3 regions of the Fictibacillus sp. KU28468 genome follow, and region 1 is predicted to be linked to each of the others. Evidence: predicted binding sites of a transcription regulator. Region 1 holds the regulator's gene; each other region holds the start of a gene.

Evidence for each region. The regulator Rex, encoded in region 1, represses fermentation and respiration genes when NADH is low (regulators of the CRP and FNR family bind a similar motif). The targets are predictions, from matches to a motif close to TTGTGAAATATTTCACAA.
Region 2: the regulator Rex is predicted to act here: its motif matches at 8,221-8,238, upstream of OKX00_RS04495 (ubiquinol oxidase subunit II).
Region 3: the regulator Rex is predicted to act here: its motif matches at 4,488-4,505, upstream of qoxA (cytochrome aa3 quinol oxidase subunit II).

Annotation. Positions count from the first base shown of each region.
Region 1 covers NZ_CP110666.1:4,188,027-4,198,670, forward strand. The annotation lists gene solA (N-methyl-L-tryptophan oxidase) at 1-821, opposite strand, end outside; gene tatC (twin-arginine translocase subunit TatC) at 931-1,701, opposite strand; gene OKX00_RS22110 (twin-arginine translocase TatA/TatE family subunit) at 1,719-1,910, opposite strand; gene OKX00_RS22115 (redox-sensing transcriptional repressor Rex) at 1,944-2,591, opposite strand; gene moaC (cyclic pyranopterin monophosphate synthase MoaC) at 2,641-3,129, opposite strand; gene OKX00_RS22125 (ABC-F family ATP-binding cassette domain-containing protein) at 3,366-5,303, shown strand; gene tsaD (tRNA (adenosine(37)-N6)-threonylcarbamoyltransferase complex transferase subunit TsaD) at 5,611-6,627, opposite strand; gene rimI (ribosomal protein S18-alanine N-acetyltransferase) at 6,627-7,076, opposite strand; gene tsaB (tRNA (adenosine(37)-N6)-threonylcarbamoyltransferase complex dimerization subunit type 1 TsaB) at 7,086-7,778, opposite strand; gene tsaE (tRNA (adenosine(37)-N6)-threonylcarbamoyltransferase complex ATPase subunit type 1 TsaE) at 7,775-8,230, opposite strand; gene thiL (thiamine-phosphate kinase) at 8,240-9,223, opposite strand; tRNA gene OKX00_RS22155 (tRNA-Asp) at 9,476-9,551, opposite strand; tRNA gene OKX00_RS22160 (tRNA-Met) at 9,587-9,663, opposite strand; gene OKX00_RS22165 (amino acid permease) at 9,854-10,644, opposite strand, start outside.
Region 2 covers NZ_CP110666.1:903,146-913,789, forward strand. The annotation lists gene OKX00_RS04450 (murein hydrolase activator EnvC family protein) at 115-1,320, shown strand; gene OKX00_RS04455 (S41 family peptidase) at 1,473-2,933, shown strand; gene OKX00_RS04460 (PDZ domain-containing protein) at 3,328-4,524, shown strand; partial or broken gene OKX00_RS04465 (VOC family protein) at 4,643-4,900, shown strand; gene OKX00_RS04470 (ArsR/SmtB family transcription factor) at 5,027-5,374, shown strand; gene OKX00_RS04475 (arsenic transporter) at 5,390-6,688, shown strand; gene arsC (arsenate reductase (thioredoxin)) at 6,712-7,131, shown strand; gene OKX00_RS04485 (hypothetical protein) at 7,259-7,438, opposite strand; gene OKX00_RS04490 (cupin domain-containing protein) at 7,482-8,078, opposite strand; gene OKX00_RS04495 (ubiquinol oxidase subunit II) at 8,337-9,248, shown strand; gene qoxB (cytochrome aa3 quinol oxidase subunit I) at 9,276-10,644, shown strand, end outside.
Region 3 covers NZ_CP110666.1:149,711-160,354, forward strand. The annotation lists gene OKX00_RS00805 (L-threonine 3-dehydrogenase) at 1-366, shown strand, start outside; gene OKX00_RS00810 (DEAD/DEAH box helicase) at 499-1,725, shown strand; gene OKX00_RS00815 (response regulator transcription factor) at 1,749-2,423, shown strand; gene OKX00_RS00820 (sensor histidine kinase) at 2,423-3,673, shown strand; gene OKX00_RS00825 (DUF2231 domain-containing protein) at 3,762-4,208, shown strand; gene qoxA (cytochrome aa3 quinol oxidase subunit II) at 4,567-5,517, shown strand; gene qoxB (cytochrome aa3 quinol oxidase subunit I) at 5,536-7,479, shown strand; gene qoxC (cytochrome aa3 quinol oxidase subunit III) at 7,494-8,114, shown strand; gene qoxD (cytochrome aa3 quinol oxidase subunit IV) at 8,107-8,538, shown strand; gene OKX00_RS00850 (spore morphogenesis/germination protein YwcE) at 8,607-8,891, opposite strand; gene OKX00_RS00855 (hypothetical protein) at 9,283-9,519, shown strand; gene OKX00_RS00860 (glutamate-5-semialdehyde dehydrogenase) at 9,598-10,644, opposite strand, start outside.

The DNA.
Region 1 (10,644 bases):
GGATTGATTCGATCGCCTCCATCATGCCGCCCCGTCTTTAGCCCCGAACCGTTGATGCTTGGGAAGCCGTAATAAAGACCTTGAAGTGTATCTACAGCAAATGCTGGAAAGGATTGAGATTTATAAAGTTCTTCATGGGCATCGAACCAGGCAAATGTTTTTCTCACCGGTTTAAGAGGAAGATTCAGCTTTAGCTTGGCAAGGAGAGGCCCAGACCACGCTCCTGCCGAAACTACCAGGGCATCTGAAGAAAATGTCTGTTCCTCCGTCCTAACGGTTACTTTCTTGCCTTGGATATACAGTTCTTTAACCTTATGATTGGTCAGAACCTCTGCTCCGTACTTTTCTGCAAGCTCTCGATAAGCTTCGATACATTCCTCGCATTTTAGCACTCCGGACGTTGGCTCATAGCATCCTATGTAGTTTTCAGGCAATGTCATTCCCGGCCACCGCTTGTTCACTTCATGCGATAACAACACTTCAAGGGGCAGAGAATAGGTCTTTGAACTGGAGATAATGTTCTGAACGAATTTGGATTGATGATCCCCGGCATTCAAGACGCCTGTTTGAAGAAACAGCTCTCTGCCTGTCTCTTTCTCCAGGTCTCTCCACAACTCCCGTGCTTTCAGAACGAACGGAACATACTCTTCTCCCTCAGCGTACGCATACCTTATCATTCTTGTATCCCCGTGGTGGCTGCCTTTATTATGCGGTGGATCATATGAATCTAACAATAAGGTCCTTTTTCCGCTCTTCGATAAAAATGATCCTGCCGCCATTCCCATAGAACCGGCTCCAATGACAATAACATCATAGTGCATGATTTATTACCTCCATATAGAAAAGCGCAAGCGCCCTGCTAAAGTCCGACAAGCGCTGGAGCTAGACATTACATCTATGCAAAGCTTTCAAGTAAAAAAACACACCCCGCTAATCGAGATGTGTCTTTTCCAATTCTAGATCAAGCATAGCTTCTTCTTCTGCTTTCAGCCGCTTTTTATAGGCATTGGCCGAAATTAAAATACTGATCTCATACAGAATGATGAGCGGAACGGTGATGGTCAAGTGTGAAATCAGCTCTGGAGGACTGATCAGACCCGCCACAACGATAATTCCAAAATAAGCGAATCTCCTGATCTTTCGTAAAAAATGAGGAGTAACAAGCCCAAGCCTTGTTAAGAACATGACAAGGACCGGAAACTGAAACAACAAACCAAACGGCAGTATTAAACTGAACAAAAATGAAAAATACTCGTTAATCCCATATTCCCCTTCGACATTCAGCGAATTCGCAATGTTCGACATGAAATGAACGACGAGCGGAAACAGAATGAAGTAGCCGAAGCTCAGTCCGGCTGCAAACAGCAGAAAGGAAACCGGAATGTAAGAGAGCGTTACTTTTCTTTCATTTTCAAAAAGACCGGGGCTGATAAAAGCCCATATTTGATAGAGCGCTACCGGCAGGGAAAGCAAAAGCGCAATAATAAAAGCAAAATCTATATATACCTTCAGAGGATCGGTAAGATTAAACGCGTTCATCTGGATGTCTTTTGCTACATTGTCACTTTGCAAATAAACAATGACGGGCTTGGCAAAAAAGAGACCCACAACCATAAAGAGAAAAAAGAAAACGGCCGTAATGACGATACGGTTTCTCAATTCACCCAAATGGTCGTAGACCGGCATGTTTTTATCTGTCATTTTGTTCATCCTAACTGCTACTTCTGTTCGTTTTGGAGAGACTCTTTTTCTTTTTTGTCGTTATCATGATCATCCATGAGTCCCTGTGTCGCATTTTTAAATTCTCTTAACGTTTTTCCTGCTGCCCGTCCAAGTTCCGGAAGCTTTTTCGGTCCAAATACGACTAATGCGGCCGCGGCGATAAACACTGCACTACCTGCTCCAATCATTCCAGACACCTCCTTTACTGCAAAATGGAAAATCTATAAATCAACTGATGGGTAATGTTTCATAAAATAAATCAAAGACTGCAATTCCACTGCTAAATCAATATGATGCACCCTGATCTCGGCTGGCAGTGTCAGGCGCGCAGGTGTAAAGTTCAAGATGCCTTTGATCCCAGCCCGAACGAGCTGGTCGGCAATAAACTGGGCAGAGCCCACTGGAACCGTCAGGATGGCGACTTCTACATCACTTTCCTGAAGCTCCGCTACTATGTTGTCGATAGAATGGATCGGAACTCCAGCTACTTCTTTTCCTACCTTGGCCGGATCCACGTCAAAAGCGACCTGGATGACTGTATTATTGTTTTTTATAAAGTTATAGTGCAGGAAAGCGGTCCCTAAATTTCCAACGCCAATCAAAGCAACCTTTGTTACTTCATCCTGGTTAAGCGTTTTCCGGAAAAAAGATAAAAGATAGTTTACGTTGTAGCCGTAACCCTTTTTCCCGAGAGCACCGAAGTAGGAAAAATCCCTTCTGATCGTTGCTGAGTCTACTTTTACTGCTTCGCTAAGCTCTGCAGAAGATACCCGCTGCTTTCCTGAAATGGAAAGGTTTTTTAGAAAACGGTAATAAAGCGGAAGCCTCTTGGCAGTTGCCTGCGGTATTTTTATCTGTTCCTGATTCATATTAGAGCCCTCCACTATCAGAAAGCTTATCTACAGTTTACCATATTTTTTAAGTGGTACGTTGAAAATCCCCGTTTTTTCCGCCGGTTTTGCTCTGCAAAAAGGTTGGTCCAATGATCATTCCCTTATCCACGGCCTTGCACATGTCATAAACGGTTAACGCTGCGGCACTCGCTGCAGTCAAAGCTTCCATTTCAACACCGGTATTGCCTTTTGTTTTCACGGCTGCTTCAATATGCAGCCTGTACTGTTCTTTATTTTCTTCTTCCCATTGAAACGTAATATCTACACCCGTCAGGGACAGAGGATGGCACATTGGAATCCAGTCGGATGTTTTTTTCGCTGCCATAATGCCTGCGACCTGCGCAACGGCAAGGACATCGCCTTTACGAAACGAGCCTTCTGATATTTTTGTGTAGATTTCCTTGTTAACAGCGATTGAGCTTCTGGCTGCAGCTGTACGGACCGTCGCATCCTTTTCGGAGATGTCTACCATTTTCGCTCTTCCTTGTTCGTTAAAATGCGTAAAAGATTCCATAACCTTCTCCTTCTTCCTAGAATATACACTATCTTTGAAATCTACGGCGGATGATTTGCACGTTAATTCTAACGAAATGTTGAACATTGATTAGTTGCTCCGCTTTGCTTATGTAAGCTACACTAAGAGTAGACAGAATTCAGCAATACAGGCTAATCGAGCAGCATCTCAATCTCATTTCGCATTCAGTCTGTGAACCTTGTTATTCGTCGATAGGAATTTGAGGTGACTATACATTGATTATTTTGCAAGTGAATGACTTAACAAAATCATTTGGGGTTGACCCTATTTTATCGAATATTAAGCTGGAAGTCCAAACCCGCGACAGAATCGCGCTTGTCGGAAGAAATGGAGCAGGCAAATCCACGCTTTTAAAAATCATTACCGGTGACATGTCCTACGATTCAGGACAGCTGATCATGCCAAAAGGCGTCCGAGCCGGTTATCTAGCCCAGGACACTGGCCTTGAATCCGAACTGTCCATCTGGGATGAGATGATCAGCGTGTTCGAGCCGCTTCGGAAGATGGAAAAGCAGCTGCGCAGCATGGAGAGCCGAATGGGTGAACCTGCGCTGACCGCAGATGAAGCAGCCTACAATAAACTGCTAAAAGAGTATGATGAACTGCAGATTCAGTTCAAGGAAGCGGGCGGCTATCAATACGAATCGGACATCCGCACGGTACTTCACGGCTTTCAATTCAGCGGGTTTGACCCGTCAACTCCCGTGCAGACATTAAGCGGAGGGCAGAAAACACGCCTTGCGCTGGCTAAACTGCTCCTTACAAAGCCAGACCTTTTAATATTGGACGAGCCGACCAACCACCTGGACATTGAAACACTCTCATGGCTTGAGCAATATTTGCAGTCCTATCCCGGCGCGATCCTGCTCGTCTCGCATGACCGCTACTTCCTGGATAAAATCGTGACGACGGTCTATGAGATCTCCCGCCATCGCTCTTCCAAGTTTAAAGGCAACTACACGCAGTATCTGGAACAAAAAGCAGAACGCCTTGCACTGGATATGAAAGCCTATGAGAAGCAACAGGATGAGATCGCCAAGCTTCAGGATTTTGTTCAAAAAAACCTCGTCCGGGCCTCTACCACTAAACGTGCACAGAGCCGCAGAAAGCAGCTTGAGAAAATGGAAGTCAGGGACAAGCCGCTTGGTGATGAAAAGTCCGCTTCCTTCTTGTTCGATATAGAACGCCAAAGCGGCAATGACGTATTAAAGCTTGAACAGGTCGCTACCGGTTATGAGGACGGTGTGCCGCTCATCACTAACATTGACTATCATGTTTCCCGCCAGGACAGCGTCGCGCTTGTCGGGCCAAACGGCATCGGAAAGTCCACTCTTTTAAAGGCCATCTTAAAACAGCTGCCTTTATTGGAAGGAAACATCGCTTACGGCGCCAATGTGAAGATCGGCCATTATGAACAGGAGCAGGCGAACCTCAGTTCCAATAAAACTTTGCTGAACGAACTCTGGGACGAGTATCCTGACAAAACGGAAAAAGAAATCCGAACCGTTCTAGGCAACTTTCTGTTCAGCGGGGATGACGTACTCAAGTATGTCAATGAACTGAGCGGCGGCCAGAAAGCCCGGCTTGCTCTGGCTAAACTGATGATGCAAAAAGCCAACCTGCTGTTATTGGACGAACCGACAAACCATCTGGATATCGACAGCAAAGAGGTTCTTGAACAGGCACTCATCAATTTTCCCGGTACTATAGTTTTCGTTTCTCATGACCGTTATTTCATCAATCGGATTGCCACCAAGGTCGCTGAGCTTTCACGGACGAAAATTACAAATTATCTCGGTGACTATGATTATTATATTGCGAAAAAAACCGAGACGCGAGAACGTGAAGAATTAAAAAACAAAAGTCTCCCTTCCTCCCCGCAAGCGGATGAACCCGCCTCAGCCGGAGCGTATAAACAGGACAAGGCGGCTAAACGCGAGGACCGAAAGCGGCAGAGGAGAATTGAAGAAATAGAGACCCTCTTGGAGAAGCTTGAAACCGAGCAGGCTGTTCATGAAGAAGCGTTATGTGATCCCGCCGTTTACCAGGATTATGAGAAAACGCAGGAACATAATGAAAAGATCGAACAGATCAAAGCAGAAACTGAGCATCTTATGGAAGAATGGGAACTGCTCCAGCTCGAAGAAGAATAATGATACACACAACAGCGGTGCCAGGCACCGTTGTTTTTATTTTGCGATAATTCACAGTATCCACAAGGTTATGCACAGCTTTTATAGATAATAACTCTTTCATCAACATAGTTATGCACATTATCCACAGTTGCATAAAATGTTATCCACATTATTTTATGCACAGACATAGAAAGCAGTTTTATTGCTTTTTTTTAATTTATTCACATTATCCCCTGCCCTGTGGATAACTTTGTCCACATCTCACTAAAGCACTAAAATGCCTCAACAAAAAAATCCCTTCTCACATGTAGAAGGGATTCTTACGTTATTGTGCCTCTAAATCGAGACCTGGTACACCATTGAGTGCCCAGTCTGCTCTTTTTCCTTTTTGATAGGCAATACTGCCGGCTGCTCCGATCATAGCAGCATTATCTGTGCATAAGTTGAGCGGAGGAATAATGAGCTCATAGGGAAGATCGCTGAACTTAGCTTCCAGCGCCGCTCTTAATCCTTTATTCGCTGCTACACCGCCTGCTAAGAGCACCTGTTTCACATGATGCTCACGCGCAGCACGTGCGGTTTTTTCTACAAGCACATCAATGACCGATGCCTGAAAGCTCGCCGCCAGATCTTCAGGCTTAATAATCTCTCCGCGCTGCGCCGCATTGTGGACGGTATTGATAACAGCTGACTTTAAGCCGCTGAAGCTAAAATCATAAGAGTCTGCTTCCAGCCAGGCACGGGGAAGGTTAAGGACGGGTTCTCCATCCTGCGCAAGCCGATCAATGTGCGGTCCTCCCGGATAGGGAAGGTTCAAGGTACGCGCTACTTTGTCATAGGCCTCTCCAGCTGCGTCATCTCTCGTCTCACCGATCACTTCAAACGAGCCATGCTCCTTCATCAGAACAAGCTCAGTATGGCCCCCGGAAACAACAAGAGCAAGCAGCGGGAACTCCATCTCAGTGATCAGCCGGTTGGCATAGATATGCCCGGCGATATGATGAACCGGTACGAGCGGAAGACCATGGGCAAATGCCAAGGCTTTCGCCGCATTCACACCGATCAAAAGCGCCCCTACGAGTCCTGGTCCTTCTGTAACGGCAACCGCCGTCACATCTTCCATCGTAATTCCCGCATTCTGAAGCGCTTCTTCCATCACAACCGTAATCTGTTCAACATGATGGCGTGATGCCACTTCAGGCACGACTCCGCCAAAGCGCTTATGGCTTTCAATTTGCGAAGCGACTACATTTGCCATAATTTCTGTTCCATTTTTTACGAGCGCGACCGCTGTTTCATCACAGCTCGTTTCAATCGCCAGTATAATTTCATCCTGTTTCATCAAAGCATCACCCACATCACTAAAGCGTCTTCACCATTATCGCTGTAATAATTTTTTCTGATACCGCCATTCTGAAAACCAAGCTTGCGGTATAAATTTTGTGCTACATAGTTGCTGACCCTGACTTCAAGGCTGAGCCTTGCTGAACCATAACGCTTCGCCAGTATCATCGCCTGCTTCATAATTGCTTCCCCAAGCTTCTTGCCTCTGTATTCAGGGCGGATCGCCACATTTGTAATATGGGCATCATCTATAATGACCCAAACACCGCAGTACCCAACAATTTTCCCATCCGTCTCTAGTAAAAGGTAGTAGGCAAACTGATTATGGACAATCTCATTATAAAAAGCTTCCTGTGTCCAAGGCAGGGTAAAGGAAGCGTGTTCGATTTCAATGATATCCTGCAGGTCATTGACCGTCGCCAACCTGTATGTGTATGTCTCCTCCATGGTCTGCACCTACTCCTTCTGTGCCGCCAGCCAATTCACTTCTGCTTCTGCAAGCTGAAGATAGCTGGGAACAAAATGATGGACAGATTCTGGTTCCTTCCCCATGCCGATTCGTGCCAGTTCAGACGGGCGCGGGTTATGATCAGCTGACGTACCGAACACCGCTTGATCACCGAGCTCTTCTAGAATACTTTCTTTATGCAGCTCTAAATCGTTTCCCAAAAACAGAACCGGTTTCTCCAGGCGTTTCAATTCTTCAAGCCAATTGGTCCTCAATGCAAGCCGGTCCTCTTTTACCGCTTGAAAGCTGCCTTCATCACAGCCATACAAGCCTGTATATAGCTGGGTCCTCCTGGCGTCAAACAACGGGCAGACATAGCCATTGAAGTATTTTCCGTTCTGAGCCAAGACCTCAAGACTGGAAACACCTGCGAGCTCCTTTTTCAGCGCCCAGGCCAGCGTTTTCGCGATTGTTACCCCGATTCTTACTCCTGTATACGATCCCGGCCCTTTCGCCGTAATGATCCGGTCCAGATCGGCTGGCTTCATATTCATTTCTTTCAATAAATCATGAATCGCCGGCATAACCCGGATGGAGTGATTCTTTTTCAAGTTCGTCGTATAATCCCCAATGACTTTCTCTCCATCAACCACAGCAATACCCATGACGAGGTTCGATGTATCTATGGCTAAGGCCTTCATTTTCCTAACTCCTTACATATCGTAATAAATCGTTCGCCTGCAGGGTGAAATTTCAATTCCCTTTTTTCGTCTCCCGTGCGGCGGATCTCAATATTCAGCCGGTCTTCCGGAAGCCGGTCAGCAATGAACTGTGCCCATTCCACCACCGTTACTCCTTCACCTTCAAAATATTCCTCAAATCCCAAATCCTCATCGCTGTCTTCCAAACGATATACATCCATATGATAAAAAGGCAGACGCCCCTTATATTCTTTAATGATGGTAAATGTCGGTGAATTGACCACCCGCTTTACACCCAGACCCTTGGCAAGACCTTTTGTGAATGTCGTTTTACCTGCACCAAGATCTCCTTCAAGAGTAAGCACATCCCCCGGCCCAAGCAAGGTTCCAAGCTTCTCAGCAAGCTCACTCGTTTCTTCAGGAGAAGCTGTTGTTATTAAAAGTTGTTCCATACTTGCACCTCAATCAGAAAAATGGTTATATCCCGCTTTCGACAGTTTTTCAACCGAAGTTCCTCTGTTCAGCAGCACACCGGGCGACCCTTTTGTTACCCGTCCGATCACCATTAAACAAATCCCGGCTTTTTCGCAAGCCGCCTGCACTTCAGGAAAGGCATCCGGAGACATCGTCCCGATCAGTTTGTAATCTTCTCCGCCAAACAGCATCCATTCGTCCTGCATCTTGCTGGGATAGTACTGGATGGCTGCACTTTTTGGAAGTTTATCATGAAAAAGTGTGATCGAAACACCGCTCGCTTCTGCGATCTCATTTGCTTCGCTGGCCACGCCATCACTGATATCGTTCAGCGCCACTCGTCTATTGGACTTCGCCAAGATCCTCCCTGCCCCCACATGTGGCAAAGGAAGCTGATGCTCTTTGACAAGGAGAGCTTCCTCTGTGCTGAATTCACCTTGGTGGGATCGTTCTAAAAGCAGGGACAATCCACCCGCAGAATCTCCGACCGGGCCTGATACAAAAACAACATCATCAGGTTCAGCGTTGCTTCTCAAAAGCTTCCTTCCTTGCTCTACCTGGCCCAATACGGTCACAGATAAAACAAGAGGACCTTTCGTAGAAACGGTATCGCCGCCGATCAGATCCATATCATATTCTTCAGCAAGTGCAGCCATTCCCTTGTAGATCTGGGACAGCTTCCCTTCCTCCCATGAAGGCGGAATAGAAATAGAAACCAAGTAAAAAAGAGGTATACCACCCATTGCAGCAATATCGCTAATGTTGGCGGCAAGCGCTTTATGGCCGACATGAAACGGAGTCAATGTGCTTTGCGTGAAATGAACGTCCTCCACCATCGTATCAAGGCATACAATCTGATCAAGCTCTGAACCTTTTATGAGAGCCGCGTCATCCCCAATTCCTTGTATAAGCGAAGACTGTTTATGGCCGGCCGGACTAATCGTTTTAATCCACTCAAATTCATCTTTCATCGTATGTACCCTTCCACTTTCACGGTCGTTTTTAACAAAAAAGCCTTTTGATTTTATACCCTATCCTATTTAAAATCCCTGTGCTTTTTTTACAAAAAAGCCTTTTGATTTTTCATTCTATAAAAAATCCCTAGGCATCGAATGATCCTAAGGGTTATGTGTCTTTTATTAGTTTATCTTATTTTATGGAAAAAACCTATTTTTACATAAAAAAACACGAAACAAATTGTTTCGTTTACGTTTTAAAAGTAATGGCGGACCCGACCGGGGTCGAACCGGCGATCTCCTGCGTGACAGGCAGGCATGTTAACCACTACACCACGGGTCCATTTATCATTTACTCATGGAGTAGATAAATTAAATTGGTTGCGGGGACAGGATTTGAACCTGCGACCTTTGGGTTATGAGCCCAACGAGCTACCAGACTGCTCCACCCCGCGATGATATGAATGTGCACGGACGATGTGTCCGAGTATCGACTGTCATATGATGTATTCGGCTGACTTTTTCATCCGAACTTATTTATGTCTGAGTCGACAATAATTAATATATCATGAATTTTGAAATCACGCAACTCTTTTTGTATAATTGCACGCCAGTAAATTTTTACTGACGTGCAACTTAAAATTATTATGCCACTTTCTCGTCTTTATTATCCTTTTTATTAAGACCTTTTCCATAATAAAAAGCAACAAGTCCTAAAATCCAGATCGGTCCAACGATAAGAGCGATTCGTGTTTCTTTAAAGTACCCCATGATTCCTACCACCATCAGCAAAAAGGCTAAAGCAATATAAGATCCATAAGGCCACAGTGGTGTTTTGTACTTCAATTCTTTAAGTTCTTGCGGTGATAACGACTTTCTGAACTTTATCTGGGACAAGAGAATGGTTCCCCAAGTCCATATTGCTCCGAATGTAGAGATACTTGTAATCCATACAAATACTTTAGATCCCGGGAAGAGATAATTCAGAATAACCCCGATCAATAGGACTCCTGAAGATACAAGGATTGCCTTTGACGGAACACCGGTGCGGCTGATTTTTTTCATGCCGGCCGGCGCCTGCTCCTGCTCAGCCAGATTGAACAGCATGCGTCCTGTGCTGAAAATACCGCTGTTACAGCTGGAAAGGGCTGCTGTCAAAACAACAAAGTTGATGATTCCAGCGGCTTGGGCAATACCGATTTTATCAAAGGTCAAAACAAATGGGCTTCCAGTAGTACCAATTTCATTCCACGGGTAGATGGACATGATAACAAAAAGTGCACCCACGTAGAATAGTAAAATTCTCCAAAACACAGTGTCAATTGCACGGGCAAGTACCTTTTTCGGGTTTTTAACTTCTCCAGCCGTGACACCAATCATCTCAATGCCCAAGAAGGCGAACATGACCATTTGCATGGACATTAAAATACCTTTAA
Region 2 (10,644 bases), 1.1 Mb from region 1:
GCGCACGCCCCGAGGAAAGTGAGCAGCCTGGAACGGAAATCAACTGCTTCCAAAAGCCACAAAGATTACGAAAGATATACATGAAAATTGGGGTAGAAAAGGGGAGGACTTGATTTGAACAGAAAGATCGCAGGATTAACACTTTCATTAAGCCTCGCTCTTAGCGGTATTACAGCATACCAATCATCCACGACAGCCAGCGCAGAAACGCTAAAGAGCATACAAGAGAAAAAAGAGGCGAATAAAAAGAAACAAGGCGCCGCTAACGCAAAACTAAAGCTCAATGAAAAGAATCAGGCAGCTACAAAAAAGGAAATTGAACGCATCGATAAATCAACGATGGCTACAGAAAGCCAGATTAAAAAGAAAGAAAACGAGATCCAATCAACGCAGGATCAGATCGATCAGCTTAAGAACGAAATTGATCTTGTTCAAAAGCGGATTGACAAGCGGGACCAGCTGCTGAAAGAACGCGTCAGCTCCATGTACGAGAGCGGCGGAGCTGTCCAGTATCTTGATGTGGTTCTCGGATCAAAAAACTTCGGTGACTTTCTTGACCGGGTTGTCGCATTGAACCTGATTGCAGATCAGGACCGCCAGCTATTGGAAGAGCAAAAGAAAGATAAGGACCTTTTAGAGCAGAAGAAACAAAAGGTTGAAGATCAGCTTTCTGCTCTCCAGGATAAAATGCGTGAGCTTCAGGAGCTGAAGAAGCAGCTTGATGCACAAATGGAAGAGAAAACCCGTTTGATGTCTTCATTAAAGAAAAAGCATTCTGAAATTGAGGACGAAGTGGAAAAGTATGAGCATTCAGCTGAGCTTCTAAGCAGCCAGGAGAAGGCCATTAAAGAAGAACAAGCTCGAGCCAAACAGGCTGAGGAGCAAAACAGCTCGAAGGGAAGCGCAGGCGGAAATGCTGCGAATACCGGATCAGGAATGATCATGAAGCCGGCAGCGGGTATCTTTACTTCCGGGATCGGTTCTCGCTGGAACAAGTTCCACGCGGGTGTTGATATTGCCAAGCCAGGTACAGTTCCGATCTACGCAGCGGCAGATGGTACTGTCATCCGTTCAGATTACTCTTCATCCTATGGAAATGTAATCTTCATTACCCACTCGATCAATGGACAAACGTGGACCACGGTTTACGGGCACATGAGAGAGCGTGTCGTTCAGGGCGGTTCTGTAAAACGCGGCCAGCTGATCGGATATATGGGGAACACCGGCCATTCAACAGGCCAGCACTTGCATTTTGAACTTCACAAAGGGCCATGGAACGCATCGAAATCCAATGCAGTTGACCCTCGTCCGTATATGTAATCAGAGAAATATATGGACATAAAAATACAAGCTGTTCATAATATAGAGTAGGAGTTTCGGGCGGACACATCAGGTCCATCTCTTACTTTGAAAATTGGCATCGCATCGGGAAGGTGTGATGCCTTTTTCTGCCAAAAATGAGGTGAGCGAAATTGAAAAGAAAAGTTGTTGCGCTTCTTATGGTTTTATCGCTTGTTATTGGAGCCGGCGGAATGTACGGCTATATGAAATGGTCCAATAAAGATCAATCATTGGGCAACGCCGGTTCGGTCAGTGAGATGAAAAGCACCAAAGCGCCGGTGAATCAGAATCAGGAATTTGCGAAGCTTCAAAAAACGTACGAGCTGATCTCCTCGAGGTATTATCAGAAAGTAGATTCAGAGAAACTGCTTGAAGGTGCCATCGACGGGATGGTAAGGACATTAAAAGATCCTTACTCTGTCTATATGGATGAAGACACGGCCAGCCAGTTTACCCAATCACTGGATTCTTCCTTTGAAGGTATTGGAACAGAAGTAAGCATGCAGGACGGAAAAGTAACCGTTATCGCACCATTTAAAGATTCACCTGCAGAACGTTCAGGTGTGAAGCCGAATGACCAGATCGTTTCAGTTGACGGCAAAAGTCTCGAAGGGCTTGATCTATATCAGGCTGTTCTAAAAATCCGAGGCAAAAAAGGTTCTACAGTTACACTCGGCATTAAGCGAAAAGGTGTTAATGACACGCTTAACATCGATGTGAAACGCGACACGATTCCGATTGAGACAGTTTATTCTAACGTTCGAAACGTAAACAGCAAAAAAATCGGTGTCCTCAACATTACCTCTTTCTCTGAAGATACAGGAACCGATTTTAAAAATAAACTGGGAGAACTTGAAAGCAAAGGTATCCAAGGGCTTGTCATCGATGTCCGCGGAAATCCAGGCGGCTATCTGAATGCGGTCGACAGCATGCTGAAGGAAATTATTCCGGCAGGCAAACCTTTCGTTCAAATTCAAGACCGTAAAGGCAACAAGGAACGGTATGTTTCTCAGCTGAAAGAGAAGAAAGCCTATCCTATTGTCGGTCTCGTAGATGGAGGAAGTGCCTCAGCTTCTGAAATCATGGCTGGAGCATTAAAAGAAGCAGGCGGTTATCCGCTAGTCGGCGAGAAAACGTTCGGAAAAGGAACGGTTCAGCAGACCATCGATCTGGGGGACGGCAGCAATGTGAAGCTGACGCTTGCTAAATGGCTGACTCCGGACGGCAATTGGATCCATAAAAAAGGCATCAAGCCAAATTATGCCGTAAAACAGCCGGCTTACTTCTACACAAGCCCGCTTACAATCGAAAAACCGCTTGTTTTTGACATGAACAGCGAACAAGTAAAAAATGCACAGAAAATGCTTCAGGGCCTTGGCTTTGATCCGGGACGCACAGACGGCTATTTTGACGAAAAAACAGAAACAGCCGTTACTGCTTTCCAAAAAGCCAACAAGCTCAGCCCATCCGGCAAAGTGGATCAAAAAACAGCCGGCAAGCTGGAAAGCAAGATCATCACTGAGATCAGAAACAAGAAAAACGACGTCCAGCTTCAAACTGCTTTGGAGATGGCGGCAGAAAAGAAAAAATAACGAAGGATTCCGCAGGTTCTTGCCTGCGGAATTTTTTTTGTTGATTGAGAAGCCGGAGAAATGCTGTGTTTGGCATGTAAAAGGAGGTTAGGCAATAAAGCCGTACGTAAAGTGACTAAACTGGCACGTAAATGCTAAAAACCCGCACGTAATTCATGAAAACACGCATGTAAACCCAACGAACGTCTGCTCATCTTCTGACAAACGATCTGCAAGCGCCTTTCTTTATGAAAAGCTACACATTTTTCTCACACTCCTTGTTCTTTTCGGGTTATACTTAAAAATATTAACTACATAATGCTTGTGTAAATTTACATTCCAGGCAGAAGCCGGAATCACATTTTGAATAGATTAAGAACGTTGAGAAAAGAAGCATTAAGGAGAGGTTTGCGTGATGGATATCTATGTAAAGGAACTGCTTGAGGGCATAGCGGCTCTTTTTTTACATCCACTTTCATACGTGTTTGTGATTGTTGCTTTTGTTATTGGTTTTAAGCGAGTAAAACGGGAACGAAAAGAATTTAAAGTAAAGGTCCACCCTGTGATTGATAATTTAATTCAATCGTTTTTTCCTGGTCTTGTCATTGGTATTATTTTTTCAGTTGTTCTGCTCGGCGCCGGTGTCGTCGTTCCGATGGGAATGGTGGCCTTGATCGGCGCAATGTACGCGTTGCTTGGCTTAACACTGAGAACAAGGTTTTTAAACCCGGCTTATGCGATCGGACTCGCATCAATAGTTGCACTTGTTCTCCCGCATATCTCGACAAATGTTGATCTGCTGGATACATGGCTGAGGGATATCCGCAACACACCGCTTGATGCTCTCGGTATTCTAATGGCTCTCCTCCTCATTCAGGAAGGGATTTTGATCATCTGGAAAGGGTCAAACCGAACGTCTCCCCGTCTGTTGAAAGGCAAGAGAGGTCAATACGTGGGTGCGCATGAGGCAACAAGGTTCTGGCTTGTCCCGCAATTTTTGCTCATCCCGATCGGTGCCATACCCGCACAGGGAGATTGGCCGATCTTCGGATTGCAGGCTGTAGGATACTCCATTCTCCTTGTCCCGTTTGCGGTAGGTTTCCGTCAGCTGAATTCTCATTCCCTTCCACAGGAGGCGATTAAAGCGACCGGAAAACAAGTACTGGCTCTCGGCGCACTTATTGTGGCGATTGCGCTGGTTGGTTTCTTTACTGGCTTGCCGCTGCTTGCGGTTATCGCTATCATTGGAGGAACGCTCGGCCGTGAGCTCATTACCGTCATTAACAGCCAGCGTGATGAGAGCGGCAAGCCATTCTTCACACGCCGGAATGAAGGACTCGTCGTCCTCGGTGTGGTGCCTGGCACCCCTGCTGCCAAGATGGGTATCCAGGTAGGGGAAGTCATCATGAAGGTGAACGGAGTCGCCTTAAATAATGAGCGTGAATTCTACCGTGCTTTGCAGATTAATGCAGCCTTTTGTAAACTCGAAGTTCTGGATCATAGAGGAGAGCTCCGTTTTTCCCAGCGGTCGCTCTATGAGAATGAACATCACGAGCTCGGCTTGCTGTTCGTGCATGAAGTGACAGAAAAGAAGAGTGTGGTAGTATCGTAATTTCCTATGAACGTAATCGATACTGAAACAGACATTGAGGATTGAAAAAAAGGTTGACAGAATAGAGGGAGGTCTCAAGTGATGAGACCTCCTTTTTATCATCTCTTAAATCAAGTAGAATATAAAACCCGAAATAGTAGGAAATCAGGTCGGCCATTTCGGTTTCCAAGTGGAAAACGAGGAAGAAGTGATAAAACACAAGGATCGTTTAGAGAAGTTAGGATTTTTTGCCCGTGAAGAAATGGATGTATACTGCTGCTATGCCACTCAAGATAAATTTTGGGTGACGGATCCAGACGGGAATGAGTGGGAATTCTTTTATACGAAGAGTGATAGAGAAGTACATGAACCAACAAAATCAGCGTCTTGCTGCTAAATCATACTATGTCACCTGTCATTCTGGCAGGTGACTTTTTGTTGATACGAATTTATGGTTGCGTACATAAGGATATACTTATATGATGATGACGGATAATGTGATGATATTGGAGGTGCTTGCGGGATGGCCAGTCAAGAATTAAAATTGGAAACCGCTGCTAACATACTAAAATTATTAGGCGATAAAACACGGTTAGCCATGGTGAAAATATTGTCTGAGAACGAATGCTGTGTCTGTGAATTTGTCGATCTGTTTCAGATGAGCCAGCCAGCCGTTAGTCAGCACCTGCGAAAGTTAAGGGATATCGGTTTAGTTAAAGAACGGAGAAACGGGCAATGGATCTATTATTCATTAAATGCTGCTTATCCTTTTCTTTCGTTTGTCCTGCAAGTCATTCAGAGCTTACCGAGTCAGCAGTATCGTATAGAAGAATTAGAGGCACAGGGAAAACGAATTTCCTGTGATAGTTAAGGAGGTATTATATTTGTGAGTGCAGTCATTATTGCCAGTATCATTTTTTTAGCCACACTGACGTTTGTGATCTGGCAGCCAAGAGGTCTTAGTATTGGATGGTCAGCTTGTGGAGGAGCTCTTATTGCTTTGCTCTTTCAAGTGGTCTCCTTTCAGGATGTAATAGATGTAACGGGAATTGTTTGGAACGCTACTCTCACATTTGTTGCTATTATCATTATTTCTCTTATTTTAGATGAGGTAGGGTTCTTTGAGTGGGCGGCTCTTCATGTGGCCCGCTATGCAAATGGAAACGGGATCAGAATGTTTTTGCTGGTAACGGTATTGGGAGCAGTGGTGTCCGCTTTCTTTGCCAACGACGGAGCTGCGTTAATCTTGACTCCGATCGTTTTAGCAATGGTTCGCCATTTGAAATTTGAGCACAAAATGGTGATTCCATTTATCATGGCCAGCGGGTTTATTGCAGATACGACTTCCTTGCCGCTGATCGTCAGCAATCTGGTGAATATTGTGTCAGCTGACTTTTTCGGCATCAGTTTTTCGGAGTATGCCAGCCGTATGATCATTCCCAATCTATTTAGTCTGCTGGCAAGCATTCTTGTACTCTATCTTTATTTCAGAAAAAGCATACTAAAGACTTACGATGTCAATCAGCTGAAAAAACCGGCAGAGGCCATTAAAGATGTAAAAATGTTTACATTGTCATGGTATGTTCTAGCTGTTCTGCTCGCTGGATACTTTATAGGAGAATTCTTCTCGGTGCCTGTATCCTTCATCGCAGGAGTCATCGCGGTTATTTTCTTGGCAGCTGCAAGAAAAAGCTCAGCCATCCAGACAAGAACAGTAATAAAAGGTGCACCTTGGGCGGTCGTATTCTTTTCTATCGGTATGTATGTTGTCGTGTATGGTTTGCGAAATGCAGGACTTACCAATCTATTGGCTAGTGCCATTGAATCCGTCACACATCATGGACTATTTGCAGGAACGATTGGAATGGGCTTTATCGCAGCAGTCATCTCTTCTGTGATGAATAATATGCCAACCGTTATGATTGATGCGTTAGCCATATCTGATACCCATACGACAGGTGTCATGAGGGAAGCCTTGATTTATGCGAACGTAATCGGTTCGGACTTGGGGCCGAAACTTACACCAATTGGTTCGTTAGCTACATTATTATGGCTTCATGTGCTGAATACCAAAGGCGTGAAAATAACATGGGGATACTACTTTAAAATTGGGGTCGTTTTAACCGTTCCAACCTTGTTTATAACGTTGACAGGTCTCTATCTATGGTTAATTATCCTTCATTAAATTGAGTTAAGGAGTGTTTGAGAATGGCTAAAAAAACAATCTATTTCTTATGTACCGGAAATTCATGCAGAAGCCAGATGGCAGAAGGCTGGGCTAAAAAGCATCTTGGTGAAGAATGGGAAGTAAAAAGCGCAGGGATTGAAGCACATGGCTTGAACCCCAATGCGGTAAAAGCGATGAATGAAGTGGAGATTGATATTTCGAATCAAACATCTGACATCATTGATCCGGATATTTTAAATAACGCAGATCTTGTTGTCACGCTCTGCGGGGATGCGGCTTACAAGTGCCCGATGACTCCTCTGCATGTAAAAAGGAATCACTGGGGATTTGATGATCCGGCGAAAGCGGAAGGAACAGAAGAGGAAAAATGGAAGGTGTTCCAGCGAGTCCGTGATGAAATCGGAGAACGTATTGCAACGTTCGCGAAAACAGGAAAATAACAAGCAAGGGGCTGTCCAGAAAGTCGAAAATTGACCTTCAGGCAGCCCCTTTTTGGCTTGAAAAATCTTCAATGAAAAGTTAATTGAAGTGGAAGATGCGAGACTCCTCGAAAATGAACTTCACATTTTATCCGTGCGATAAAAAGCTGCCGGAGCCTTCCTTGTCCTGCGGGATTAGCGTGATAGGTGAGACTCCCGCCGGCGCTAGCGCCAAAAAGCAGGCGTTCACGCCGGTAAGGCTCCCCGCACGCCCCGCGAAAGTAGGAGCTCGCGCCGGTAAAAGCGAGCACCCTGGAACGGAAATCAACAGCTTATAGACTTCTTGGACAGCCCCTTTTTTTTTTGCCGTTTTAATATGGCGGATGATAGAAAGTCTGAGGATAATGGCTTGGATAATACTGATCTTGGCGTTGTTCTCCACTGCAGTTTTTCGGCGGCCCGATAAACGTGGTGGACTGGACGGGTGCGACCGTTTGGATCCATTGTTTTTCATTCATGCAATATGTGTGAGCCATGATGTTGGACGGGGTGAATTTTAATAGATCGGAACCCAGGATGACATCCGGTGTCGGTGAATTGAATATAGCCAGCAGGTGGGTTTGGTCAGAGGCAGCCACTTCATAATGCCACCAGCCTTGAGGAACGTTAGCAACCTGCCGGGGTCCGATCGAATAGTGATGGAACTGTTTCGTAAACGGATTGAAGATGGAAACAACAGCAGAACCAGAAATGCAGTACACAAGCTCTGCGGCATTTTGGTGATAATGAGGTTCGACGACGTTATTGGTGCTCAAGAAAATATCCAATAAGGAAACATTGTCCAACGTGTTTAACTGCTGGATCCCCAAAACATTTATATAATTCTCGCGGTCTTTGGTGAACACGTTGCTGCTGACATCGGCGGTGTATTGAGTGGCTGGTGATGTGTAATCCAAGTTTTGCACCATAGTTTACCCTCTTTCTATTGGCAGATGGTCACTACCATACCCTATGCAGATGCCCAGATGGCGTGACAGTATTTTTTCCTGCTGCGGCCTCATTTGTCCACTTTGTGACAAATGAAGCAGAACAAGCCTTATTTTTATGAAAGTGTGATTTATATCACATATGAGAAACGCCCCTCCGTTATAGCATGAAATAGTACTTATTACACTCCGTCAGGAAGATAGAAACACTGTTTCAGGTTATGAAAGGAGAGGTCACACATGAAGAAACATACGTCCGGCTATCTTTGGAAGATTTCTGCTCTGGGCATCACCCTGTTAGCACTTCTAACAGGATGCGACCGGCGGTATCTCGTCTTTAATCCGTCCGGCCCTGTCGCGCAAAAGGAGCTTGACTTAATTGTATTGTCAGCGGTTTTATGTGCCGCTGTGGTGATACCGGTTTTAGTTTTGCTGTTTTATATCGTATACAGGTACCGTGACAAACCGGGCAATAAAGCACCGTATACGCCAGAGTGGAATGACAGCAAAATATTGGAGATCGTGTGGTGGGGAATTCCGGTCATCATCATTTGTATTTTAGGCGTTTACACTGCCAAAACAACGTATTTTCTTGTCAAACCGCCGGTGACAGATGTAAAACCGATTACCATTCAGGTCACCTCACTCGATTGGAAGTGGCTGTTTCAGTATCCCGATCAAAAAATTGCGACCGTCAACTACGCGGAAATTCCGGCTGGCGTTCCAGTTCAATTCCAATTAACATCGGATTCGATGATGAACTCGTTCTGGGTTCCGGAGCTTGGCGGACAAGAATATACGATGCCGGGAATGGCGATGAGGCTCTGGCTGCAGGCAGACAAGCCGGGAACGTACTTCGGATCTGGTGCCAACTTTACCGGAAAAGGTTTTGCCCATATGAAATTTAAGGTGGTTGCCAAGCCGCAGGCTGAATTTAACCAATGGGCACAACAAATTAAAAAATCAGCTCCGGCGCTAACTCAGGAGAGATTTGATCTGCTGACGAAAAAAGGACTGGCAGAGAAACAATCATTTTCTTCGTATCCTGAATCCTTGTTTCATAACACGATCGACCGCAACGGCGGCAAATATATGAAGCCTGAGATGAAGCACGGGGGACATGACATGTCGATGATGGACCACGATAAATAATAGAAAAGAAGAAAGGGGGAAAAACAGATGGCAGACAAGGCGAAAGGATTTTTTGTAACCGGTGATCCGCTGATTTATGGCGCGGATGTTGCCATTGTGATCACGCTTCTTGGTATTTTGGTTTTTCTTACGTTTTTCAAAAAATGGGGCTGGCTGTGGCGCGAGTGGCTCACAACCGTTGATCATAAAAAAATCGGAATTATGTATTTGGTATCCTCCCTCCTCATGCTGTTCAGGGGAGGAGTTGACGCACTGCTCATGAGAATGCAGCTGGCGTTCCCGAATTCACACTTTTTGGATTCACAGCATTACAATGAGATTTTTACGACGCACGGCACAATCATGATTTTGTTTATGGCGATGCCCTTTATGTTTGCACTGTTTAACATTGTGGTGCCGCTGCAGCTCGGAGCGCGCGATGTCGCGTATCCGTTCTTGAACGCGCTGAGCTTCTGGCTGTTTTTCTTTGGCGCCATGCTGTTCAACTTATCCTTTGTTGTGGGAGGATCGCCGGATGCCGGCTGGCTGAGCTATCCGCCGTTATCCGAACTTGCGGGAAGCCCGGGGCCGGGACAAAACTTCTATATCTGGGGAATTCAAATCTCTGGGATTGGAAGTCTGGCAACTGGAATTAACTTTCTCGTCACCATTTTAAAGATGCGTGCTCCCGGCATGAAACTCATGAAGATGCCGCTGTTCTCCTGGTCTGTACTGGCCAGCTGCATCACGATCATCTTCGCGTTTCCTGTATTGACGGTAACGCTGGCGCTATTGTTTGTTGACCGCTTTTTCGGTGCCCATATCTTTACGGCAACCGGAGGCGGAAACCCGATGATGTATGTCAACCTGATCTGGATGTGGGGACATCCAGAAGTGTATATCGTAGTGCTGCCGGCGTTCGGTATATACTCAGAGGTCGTCAGCACCTTCTCGAAAAAGAAAATTTTCGGCTATAAATCCATGGTATTTTCCATGATGATCATCAGTGTACTTTCCTACTTTACGTGGGTCCATCACTTTTTCACGATGGGTGCCGGAGCCGATGTGAATACGTTCTTTGCCATAACAACGATGGCAATCGGTATTCCAACCGGTGTTAAAGTATTCAACTGGCTGTTCACGATGTTCCGCGGCCGCATCAGCATGACGCAGCCGATGCTCTGGACGCTCGCTTTTATTCCCTGCTTTGTCGTTGGGGGAGCGACAGGGGTCATGCTGGCTGTTGCGCCGGCTGACTATCAGTACCATAACAGCTATTTCCTGATTGCCCACTTTCATCAGGTCTTGATTGGCGGGGTCGTCTTCGGGTATTTGGCAGGACTCTACTACTGGTGGCCGAAAATGTTCGGCTTTAAATTGAACGACCGCCTCGGCAAATGGGCATTCTGGACATGGA
Region 3 (10,644 bases), 320 kb from region 1:
ACTTCATTTATTGATGCGGGAACATACATGGATATGATGTATATGCCGGATGCGTTAAATGCGATTATCAACCTGATGGAGGCTGATCCGGCAAAACTGCTTCACCGCAACTCATTTAACGTTTCTGCAATGAGCTTCGAGCCGGAACAAATCGCTGCTGCCATCAAAAAGCAGATGCCGTCCTTTACGATGGATTATGATGTGGACCCTGTTCGACAGGCGATTGCAAACAGCTGGCCGAATGCCATCGATTCTTCTGCTGCTGCAGCGGAATGGGGCTTTAAAGCTGACTATGACTTGGATAAAATGACAGCAGATATGCTGTTGAAGCTGAACGATAAATCGAACAACAAAGTTGCAAATTAATAGGAAGAAAAAAGGGAGCCTGAATACGGCTCTCTTTTTTAAAAGGTACATGTAAATCAATGCTGTTGTTGGGTTGAGTGTGAATAATATTGCTCTAACCAAGTAATTTAAGAAAAGGAAGGAGACTTGCTTATGGGTGGTTTTGAAGCTTTACAGGTGAATCCTCTGCTCCGGAAAACGCTAGCTGACTATGGGATTGCCCAGCCGACAATGATCCAGGAGCAGACAATCCCGCTGCTGTTAGAAGGAAAAGATGTGATTGCAAAATCCCAGACAGGAACCGGGAAAACGATGGCTTTTGCCGTACCGATGCTGCAGCGGATTGACCAGGAGAATGAAGCTATCCAAGCACTGATCGTGACGCCGACAAGAGAACTTGCTATCCAGGTGGCGGAAGAAGTAAAAAAGCTGAGCAGTTCAATGGGAATTGATGTCCTGTCCGTTTATGGGGGACAAGATGTTATTCAGCAAATGCATAAACTCGGCGGTAAGGTGCAGGTTGTCATCGCCACACCAGGGCGTTTGCTGGACCATGTAAGAAGAGGAACCATTGATCTGTCACACGTCTCCATGCTGGTTTTAGATGAGGCGGATCAGATGCTTCATATCGGATTTTTGCAGGATGTTGAAGAAATTATTGATCAGACACCAGAAGAGAACCGGCAGATGATGCTTTTTTCCGCAACGATGCCTTCTGAAATTGTAAACCTTGCAGGAACGTATATGAAAGATCCAGCAGAGATTACGGTGAAGAAGACACAAATCACCTTAAATGAAATCAGACAACGTGTTATTGAGACGACAGACCGCTCAAAGCAGGATGACTTGAAGCTGCTTCTGGAGCTGCACCGTCCGTACCTTGCTATTATTTTTTGCCGGACGAAGCGGCGGGTAAGCAAGCTGAATGAAGCTTTGAAGGAAGCGGGATACCAGGCAGACGAACTGCATGGCGATCTTACCCAGGCTAAACGGGAAGCGGTGATGCATGCCTTCCGGCAGGGAGAAATCCGCTACCTGATCGCTACAGATGTTGCGGCAAGGGGCCTGGATGTTGAAGGTGTGACCCATGTCATCAATTACGATATTCCTCAAGATACAGAAAGTTATATCCACCGTATAGGACGAACAGGACGAGCCGGCAGCAAGGGGCTTGCCGTGACGATGGTTGCGGCAAAAGACCGCAATTATTTAGAGTTGATCGAAAAAGGAATTAAGCAGAAGATACAAAAACAGCGGCTGGAAAAACCGGAAAAAAAGAAGGAAGGAAGCCGCTCTGAAACGAATGACAAGATGCAGAGCCGCCGTGCGGGTGCAAGACAGCAGTATCAGAAAAGCAGCAGAAAGCCACGGAGGCGCTGACAACCGTACAGGAGAAGGATCGCATGAAAATTTTACTGGTTGAAGACGATCGCCGTCTCGCACGGTTAATCATGAGGATGCTGGAAAACGAAGGGTACAGGCTGGTTCTGTGTGAAGATGGTGACACGGCATTTGATCGAGCGCTTGAAGAACCGTTTGATATCATAATCCTGGATTGGATGCTGCCAAAAAAAGAAGGTGTCTCTGTCAGCAGGGAGCTCCGGAAAGAAGGCTATCAGGGGGCTATTTTGATGCTGACGGCAAGGGATCAAGTGGATGACCTTGTTCAAGGATTTGATGCGGGGGTCGATGATTACCTTTCCAAGCCGTTTGAATTCAAAGAGCTTTTTGCTCGGATTACGGCTTTAGGGCGAAGAAGAAGCTTTTTATATGAAGATAACTGGGTGATGATCGGTGACCTGCAGCTTGATGTACAGCACCATATGCTTAAACGGGGCGATGAAGAAATTCAGCTGACGCCAAAAGAATTTCAGCTGCTCGTCCTGTTTGCCCGCCATAAGAATCAGGTGCTGACAAGGGAAAGCATCCTTCAGCATGTGTGGGGAGCAGACAGCGATGTGACGATGAACACGCTTGAAGCCTTCATTAAACTGCTGAGGAAAAAGCTGGATCCATCTGGAGAGAAAAAATACATTCAGACCGTCCGAGGCATCGGGTATCGAATGGAGAAAGAATAATGCTGAATCATCTTAGAAAGAAACTCACATGGAACTACAGCAGCTGGTTTTTTGTAACTCTCCTTATCGTCTTGGCCGTTCTTTATTTATTGGTAAAAAGCATGCTGTTTGAGACAGCAAATGAAGACATTCAGGACATCCTGCACTATGAACTGGCGAAATACAAAGATCAGGACGATACTCTTGAAAGAAAAGAGACCTCGCGATCGCTGTATTTTACTGAAACCGTGCAAAAGTTTCCTCATAGAGCAGCCGTACAGCCAAAAGGGAAGGAAGCCCAAGCTTTTCGCGCATTTGTCCGAGGTCAGAAGTGCTGCCGCTCAGAAGGGCAGTTAGAGAGCTTAAGCATGCATTCGAGGGACGAGATGCACATCATTTATGCCAGTGCTCGCATCGACAAAAATACCATGCTTTTTGTAGGAAAGAATATTAGCAGCATTCATGAAAAAATTGAGCATTGGTTCTTTTCCCTTGCCTTAATCGGGCTGGCCGCATTAATTATTTCCGTTATTATGGGAGATCGGCTGGCAAGAAAAGCGATGAAGCCGATCATTCAGAATATTGAAGGGAAAAAAAAGTTTATTGCTGACGCTTCCCATGAACTTCGAACGCCTATCAGTATATTTTCTGCCTCTCTTGAGGTTTTGGAACAGGAAGAAAAAGATAAACTTTCACCTTTTTCTCAGGAAACGTTGAATGAATTGAAGGATGAGATCCGCCATATGAACGGGCTTGTCGCCAATCTACTTACACTGGCCAAAGAGGATGCAGGGCAAACTAAGATGAACAAGGCGTCCTTTTCGTTTGCAGAGCTGGCTGAAAAGGTCATCCATCAGTATCAGCGGCTGCATGAGGGTAAAAGGCTGTTTGTCTTAAATATGCCTGATGACAAAATCCTGGTAGAGGCTGACCGGGTAAGAATAAAAGAACTGCTTCATATCCTCCTTGATAATGCCTCCAAATATTCAGATCCAGGGTCTTCTATATACATGACGGTAGAGAAGGAAGAAGGAAGAATCCTGAGCTTTACGGTTGAAGATAAAGGAGCAGGAATTCCAACAGAAGAAATTCCTTATCTTTTTGACCGTTTTTACCGGGTGGAGAAAGGGCGTTCCCGGCAGACTGGGGGTGCGGGTCTTGGATTGACCATTGCAAAGGTGATTACAGACCTTCATCATGGGACGATTGGGGCTGAAAGCGAGCTGGGAAAAGGTACGGCATTTACAGTGAAGCTGCCTATTTTATCGTAAAACTTTTGAGGAACTTCCGTTTTTTCAGCTAAAATTCAGTTTCTGCTTTTATCATTAGTTATACGAATACTAAAAGGAGCTGACCAGTATGTTATCTACACCGCTTCATCCTGTGCTTGTACATTTTCCGATTGCGCTGCTGATCATTGGAGTTTTGGCGCAGATTATTGCGATATGGAAGAAACCATTTTTTGATCAAATGGCGCTGTACTTGTTTTCTTCAGGTTTTGTTATGGGAATTGTAGCCTACATTTCCGGTGACGGAGCTGAACACTTCCTAAGAAAACAGGTCGGGCACAGCATCGAGAGTGGCGTTCAACCGCATGAGACGTATGCGCTCATCACCCTTTTCATATTTGGGGCAGTTATACTGCTTAAATTGCTACATCGCTTCCGCCTGATTCCGCCACTAATGCCGATCGTGCTTATTCTCTCTCTTGCAGGAGCAGTAACGCTTTCGATTACAGGCCATTATGGAGGAAAGATGGTCTATCATCCGGAATCGATAAAAACAACGTCGAACCATGAAGAATAAACGTTCCATGTGAAACATTTGTCATGATTTTAATTTAATCTTTAAACTTGGTTTAAGCTGTCCTTTTAAAGGAAATAAAGAATTTAGAACGGTAAAAAAGTCGCCGAACAGGCGGCTTTTTCATTTCGTACAGGGATAAATCGTGAAATGGAAGAGCAAGAAGTAAATTCCAAAAATATGAACATTCTTTGATAAATATGTGATAAACTAGTGAAATTTACATGAAGAACTTATGACAGTTCATAAAAGATGGTCTATTTTTGGGGGAAATTTGTTATTATGTGAACGAAAGCACAAACTTAGTAAGTTTACAGTGAGAAATCTCACATATATGTTTACAGGAAGGAAGGTGGGCCTAGTGTTTAAGCGGTTAAGACCGTTTTTTGCGTTAGGACTTATGCTGTCCGTATTTTTCTTAGGCGGGTGCAGCAATTATATAGTTCTAGATCCGAAAGGACCTGTTGCGGCTCAGCAGAAGGATCTTATTCTTTATTCTATAGGATTCATGGCACTTATTCTACTTGTAGTGTATATCCTGCTCACGGTGATTGTTGTTAAATACCGTGAAAACAGAAAAGATATGTCCAACTGGGAACCTGAACAAGAGGGAAGCAAGAAATTAGAAATACTCTGGACGGTTATCCCGATTCTTATTACAATCGCTTTGTCTATTCCGACGATTAAGACCATTTATGATCTTGAGAAACCGCCGCAGGCTTCTGCGCACCAAGAACCGATCGTCATTACGGCGACGGCAGTTGACTGGAAATGGATTTTCTCTTATCCGGAGCAAGGCATTGAAACCGTCAACTACATTAATATCCCGGAAGACCGGACGGTGGAATTCAAGCTGACTTCAGCAGATTCCATGTCGTCATTCTGGGTTCCTGCACTTGGGGGTCAAAAGTACGCGATGCCAGGTATGGAAACAACGCTTTATCTGCAGGCGGATCATAAAGGCAAATTTGCAGGTCGAAATGCAAACTATAATGGTGAAGGATTCACCCACCAGATTTTTGATGTGAATTCTGTTTCACAGACTGATTTTGACAAATGGGCAAAAGATACGAAGAGCAAGGCGCCTGAGTTGTCTAAAAAGCAGTATGATCAGTTAATGCTTCAAGGCGAAGCCAAGAAGATGACATTCTCATCTACACATTTAAAATGGGTAGATCACGCTAAAGATAGAGACTATGCAGTGAAGACCCGTGAACGCTTAGGAGTAGTTCCGCAAAACCCGCACGGTTCAAAAGCGAAAGATGCGAACAAGCCGGAACAAGACTCTCATGGGGAATCTCATTCTCATTAATAGAGGAGGCACTAAATTATGAAATGGGATGAATTTTTTGTTACCGGTGACCCGCTGATTTACGGTGCGGACGTTTCCATCGGTTTAACAGTAATCGGACTTCTATTTTATCTGACATATTTTAAAAAATGGCAGTGGCTTTGGAAAGAATGGCTCACTACCGTTGACCATAAAAAGTTAGGAATCATGTACATCGCTTCTGCGGTTCTTATGCTATTCCGCGGTGGTGTCGATGCATTGCTAATGCGTACACAGCTTGCTGTACCGGATGCGAAATTCCTTGATGCCCAGCACTATAACGAAATCTTTACAACACACGGTACGATCATGATCATCTTCATGGCGATGCCGTTCTTGATTGGTTTGATCAACGTAGTTATCCCGCTTCAAATTGGAGCACGTGACGTTGCATTCCCTTATTTGAATGCCGTAAGTTTCTGGACGTTCTTTATCGGAGCAATGCTCTTTAACATCTCGTTCGTTATCGGTGGATCACCATCTGCTGGTTGGACAAGCTACATGCCGCTTGCCGGTAATGAGTTAAGTCCTGGACCAGGGCAGAACTACTACTTGCTCGGTCTTCAGATCTCCGGGATTGGTACCCTGTTAACGGGTATTAACTTCCTGGTAACGATTTTAAAAATGCGAGCGCCAGGCATGACATTGTTCAGAATGCCAATGTTCACTTGGTCTGCACTTATTACTATGGTCATCATCGTGTTCGCGTTCCCTATTCTTACAGTAGCGCTTGCACTTATGACATTTGACCGTTTATTCGGAGCTCATTTCTTCACGCTTCAAGGAGCGGGGATGGATATGCTATGGGCGAACTTGTTCTGGCTTTGGGGCCACCCGGAAGTATACATCGTTATCCTTCCTGCGTTCGGTTTGTTCTCAGAGATTATCAGTACATTTGCCCGCAAGGTGCTTTTCGGTTACAAAGCGATGGTATGGGCGATGGTCCTTATCGCAGCATACAGCTTCCTGGTTTGGGTCCATCACTTCTTCACAATGGGCTCAGGAGCAGCAGTTAACACTGCATTCTCGATCAGTACCATGCTGATTGGTATTCCGACCGGTATTAAGATCTTTAACTGGTTGTTTACGATGTACAAAGGTAGGATCTCATTTACGACACCAATGCTTTGGGCACTAGGATTTATCGTAAACTTTGTTGTCGGTGGAGTAACGGGTGTCATGCTTGCGATGGCTGCAGCTGACTACCAGTACCATAACACGTACTTCCTTGTATCTCACTTCCACTATGTATTGATCGCCGGAACAGTCTTTGGGTGTTTCGCAGGACTTGTATTCTGGTATCCGAAAATGTTCGGCTACAAGCTGAATGAACGTATTGGTAAATGGGTATTCTGGTTGTTCATGATCGGATTTAACGTATGTTTCTTCCCGCAGTATTTCCTGGGCCTTGATGGAATGCCTCGCCGTGTTTACACGTACAGCGCAGCATCAGGCTGGGGAGATCTTAATATGGTCTCTACTGTAGGAGCGTTCGTGATGGGTATCGGATTCCTGGCCCTTGTTTATAACATCTACTACAGCTTCCGTTACTCAGAGCGTGAAAACACTGGTGACTCTTGGGGTCTTGGACGTACACTTGAGTGGGCAACAACGTCAGCTGTACCGCCGCACTATAACTTTGCGGTTACTCCAACTGTAAAAGGTTTGGATCCGGTTGAGACTATGCGACATGAAAACCATGATGTAACACCAAAACTCGCTGATATTAAACCGATTCATATGCCTGATAACTCAGGAGTACCATTTGCTATGGCGTCCTGCTTCTTCGTTGCAGGTTTCGGATTAGTGTTCGAATGGTACTGGATGGGGATTGTCGGATTGATCGGCGTATTCATTACCCTAATCATCCGCTCATTTGATAAAAATGAAGGTTACTATGTAAGTGTTGAAGAAATAAAAGAAACTGAACGGATTACCGTTTAAAGGAGGCGTGAACAATGGCACATGCAGAAGTACACGATCATAACACGCCTTTAGAATATCAATCAGAAACCGGGCGCTTGAATATTCTCGGTTTCTGGATATTCCTTGGGGCGGAAATTGCGTTGTTCTCTACGTTGTTTGCAACCTATCTCACTCTGATGTACAGAACTGCAGATGGACCTACACCACATGAGCTCTTTGAACTCAAAGGTGTATTGATTGAAACATTCCTGCTGTTGACCAGTAGTTTTACATGCGGTATTGCGATTCATGAAATGCGTAAACGCAACAGAAAAGGACTATTTGTCTGGATGATCATCACGCTCGCACTTGGGGCTGGATTCCTGGGCTATGAAATCTACGAGTTCGTCACTTACGTACATGAAGGTGCTGCATTAGGAACAAGCGCGTTCTGGTCTGCATTCTTCGTTATCGTAGGAACACACGGACTTCACGTAACAATGGGTATTGCATGGATTACCTTAATCTTGATACAGGTGGCAAGACGAGGATTGACGCCTCAGACGTCAGCGAAAGTCTTTATCTCAAGTTTATATTGGCACTTTCTTGATGTTGTGTGGATCTTTATCTTCACTGCCGTGTATTTGACAGGGATGGTGTTGCACAATGGCTAATCCACAAAATCAAGCTGTATCAAACGAACATGGCGGCATACCTTGGAAACACGTGGTTGGTTATATCCTGTCCATCGTTCTTACTGCATTAGCTCTATGGGTAACATTTAAAACAGGCTTTTCTAAACAAACCATTCTTATTATCATCTTTATCTTTGCGTTCTTGCAAGCGGCTCTTCAGCTTCTCATGTTCATGCATATGACAGAGAGCTCCGAAAAGAGCAGCTCGCTTACCAGCAAAACCCAGACAGGAAACATCTTGTTTGCTGCATTCATCGCGATCGTTATCGTTGCAGGTACTGTATGGGTTATGTCTGCAGGACATGCACATATGGATCATCACAAGATGGACCATGGCAAGATGGAGATGGATGGAAAGCATAAGATGGATGACGATATGGACGGAATGGACATGGATCATTAAGATCTGCCGGACGTCAGCACAAAGAAAGCTCCTTGCAGAATTCCTGCAAGGAGCTTTTTTATGGTTACTTATTTAGATTCACGGTAAATTTTACGTCGTTCTCTTTCACGACGGATAAACGGAATCGCATAGATTTTGAAAGCTGCAACATGAGCAAATACCACGTTGGCTACAAACACGATATTGAACAGCAGATGAGCCAGCGGATTCAAATCTCCTGCCAAGAAAAGCGCGACATAGAGCCACATGATCGCGATAAACGGAATCTGCCATAAAGCAAGCTTTCTATGATCGTGCCATAGGAATAGCGGAGTAGCCGTGGCCACGAATAGATATACAACATACACATCCATTACAATCAACTCCTTAAGTAGATGACAGCGTTTGCAATTGTGACGAAGTTAGGTCTGTTTTGTGAACATTTTGTTACATTTAGTATACCACGTTTTCAAAAATATACTACAGAAAATTTAGAAAATAGGACTATTTTCTATAAAAAATTCCAGTTGTACAGTTAGCCTGTAAGCTTTGAATGACGTGTGGCATAAATGTTTTGGGTTTTTATGGTTGAGAAAAAGTCTGAATAATTAGTTAGAATCAATTATTTTGAGTTAGAATCAATAACTGGTCCTTTTGGTTCAATTATCTCCTTCTTTCGTTCAATTATTCTCTCATTTGGTCAAAAACGGCAAAAGAGACGCTTTTCCTTATAAAAAAGGGGCTGTCCAAGAAGTCTGTAAGCTGTTGATTTCCGTTCCAGGCTGCTCTCTTTTACCGGCGCGAGCTCCTACTTTCGCGGGGCGTGCGGTGAGCCTTACCGGCGTGAACGCCTGCTTTTTGGTGCAAGCACCGGCGGGAGTCTCACCTGTCACGCTAGTCCCGCAGGAAGGAAAGCTTCGGCAGCGTTATATTGCACGAAGAAAATGTGAAGTTCATTTTCGAGGAGTCTCGCATCTTCCACTTCAATTAACTTTTCATTGAAGATTTTTCAAGCCAAAAAAGGGCTGCCTGAAGGTCAATTTTCGACTTTCTGGACAGCCCCTTTTATAGCACTACCGATTATCTGATCTGTCCGTCACCGGTCATGCAGTACTTTGTCGTCGTGAGCGCTGGTAAGCCCATAGGGCCGCGTGCATGAAGCTTTTGGGTAGAGATGCCGATTTCAGCCCCGAAGCCCAGCGCAGACCCGTCAGTGAAGCGTGTAGACGCGTTATGGTACACGGCAGCTGCATCGATGCGGCTCATAAAGATTTCTGCTGTGGCAGCGTCTTCTGTGACGATGGCTTCAGAATGCTTTGTACCGTAGCGGTCGATGTGTTCAATCGCTTCTTCCGTGCTCTCTACGGTTTTGATCGCGATAGAAAGACCAAGGAATTCTTCTGCCCAATCCTTTTCGGAAGCTGGAACAGCATCGGCGAAGGCAGAAACAACAACCTCGTCGCCATGAACGGAAATTCCATGTTCCTTCAGCACGTTCTCCAGCACAGATTGATACTCATTGAGCCAGTCTTTATGAACGATCAAGGTCTCTGCTGCGTTGCACACCGCAGGACGGTCGGTTTTCGCATTAATGAGTATATTGAGGGCTTTCTCCAAATCAGCCTCTTTATCAACATAAATATGGCAGTTTCCAACGCCTGTTTCAAGAACAGGAACCGTCGCTTCGTTCACAACCGTATTGATCAAAGAACCGCCTCCGCGTGGAATCAGTACGTCAATATGTTCTTTCATCGTAAACAGCTCACTTGAGGCTTTTCTATCTGTTGTTGCAATCAATTGAGCGGCATCAGCAGGAATACTGGTTTTAGCCAGCCCCTGCTGAATGACCTGGATAATGGCCTTATTGGAATGAATGGCGCTTGAACCGCCTTTTAAGACGATTGCATTGCCTGACTTTAAAGCTAAGCCGGTAGCATCCACAGTGACGTTTGGCCGTGCTTCATAAATCATGCCAATCACTCCGAGCGGTACACGTCTTTGTTCAACCCTCATTCCGTTGTCGAGGGTCCATTCACTGACAGTCTCACCGACAGGGTCATCCTGGCCAGCTACTTGTCTGAGTCCTTCGGCAAAATCTGCAATTCTTTCCTTTGTAAGAGAGAGTCT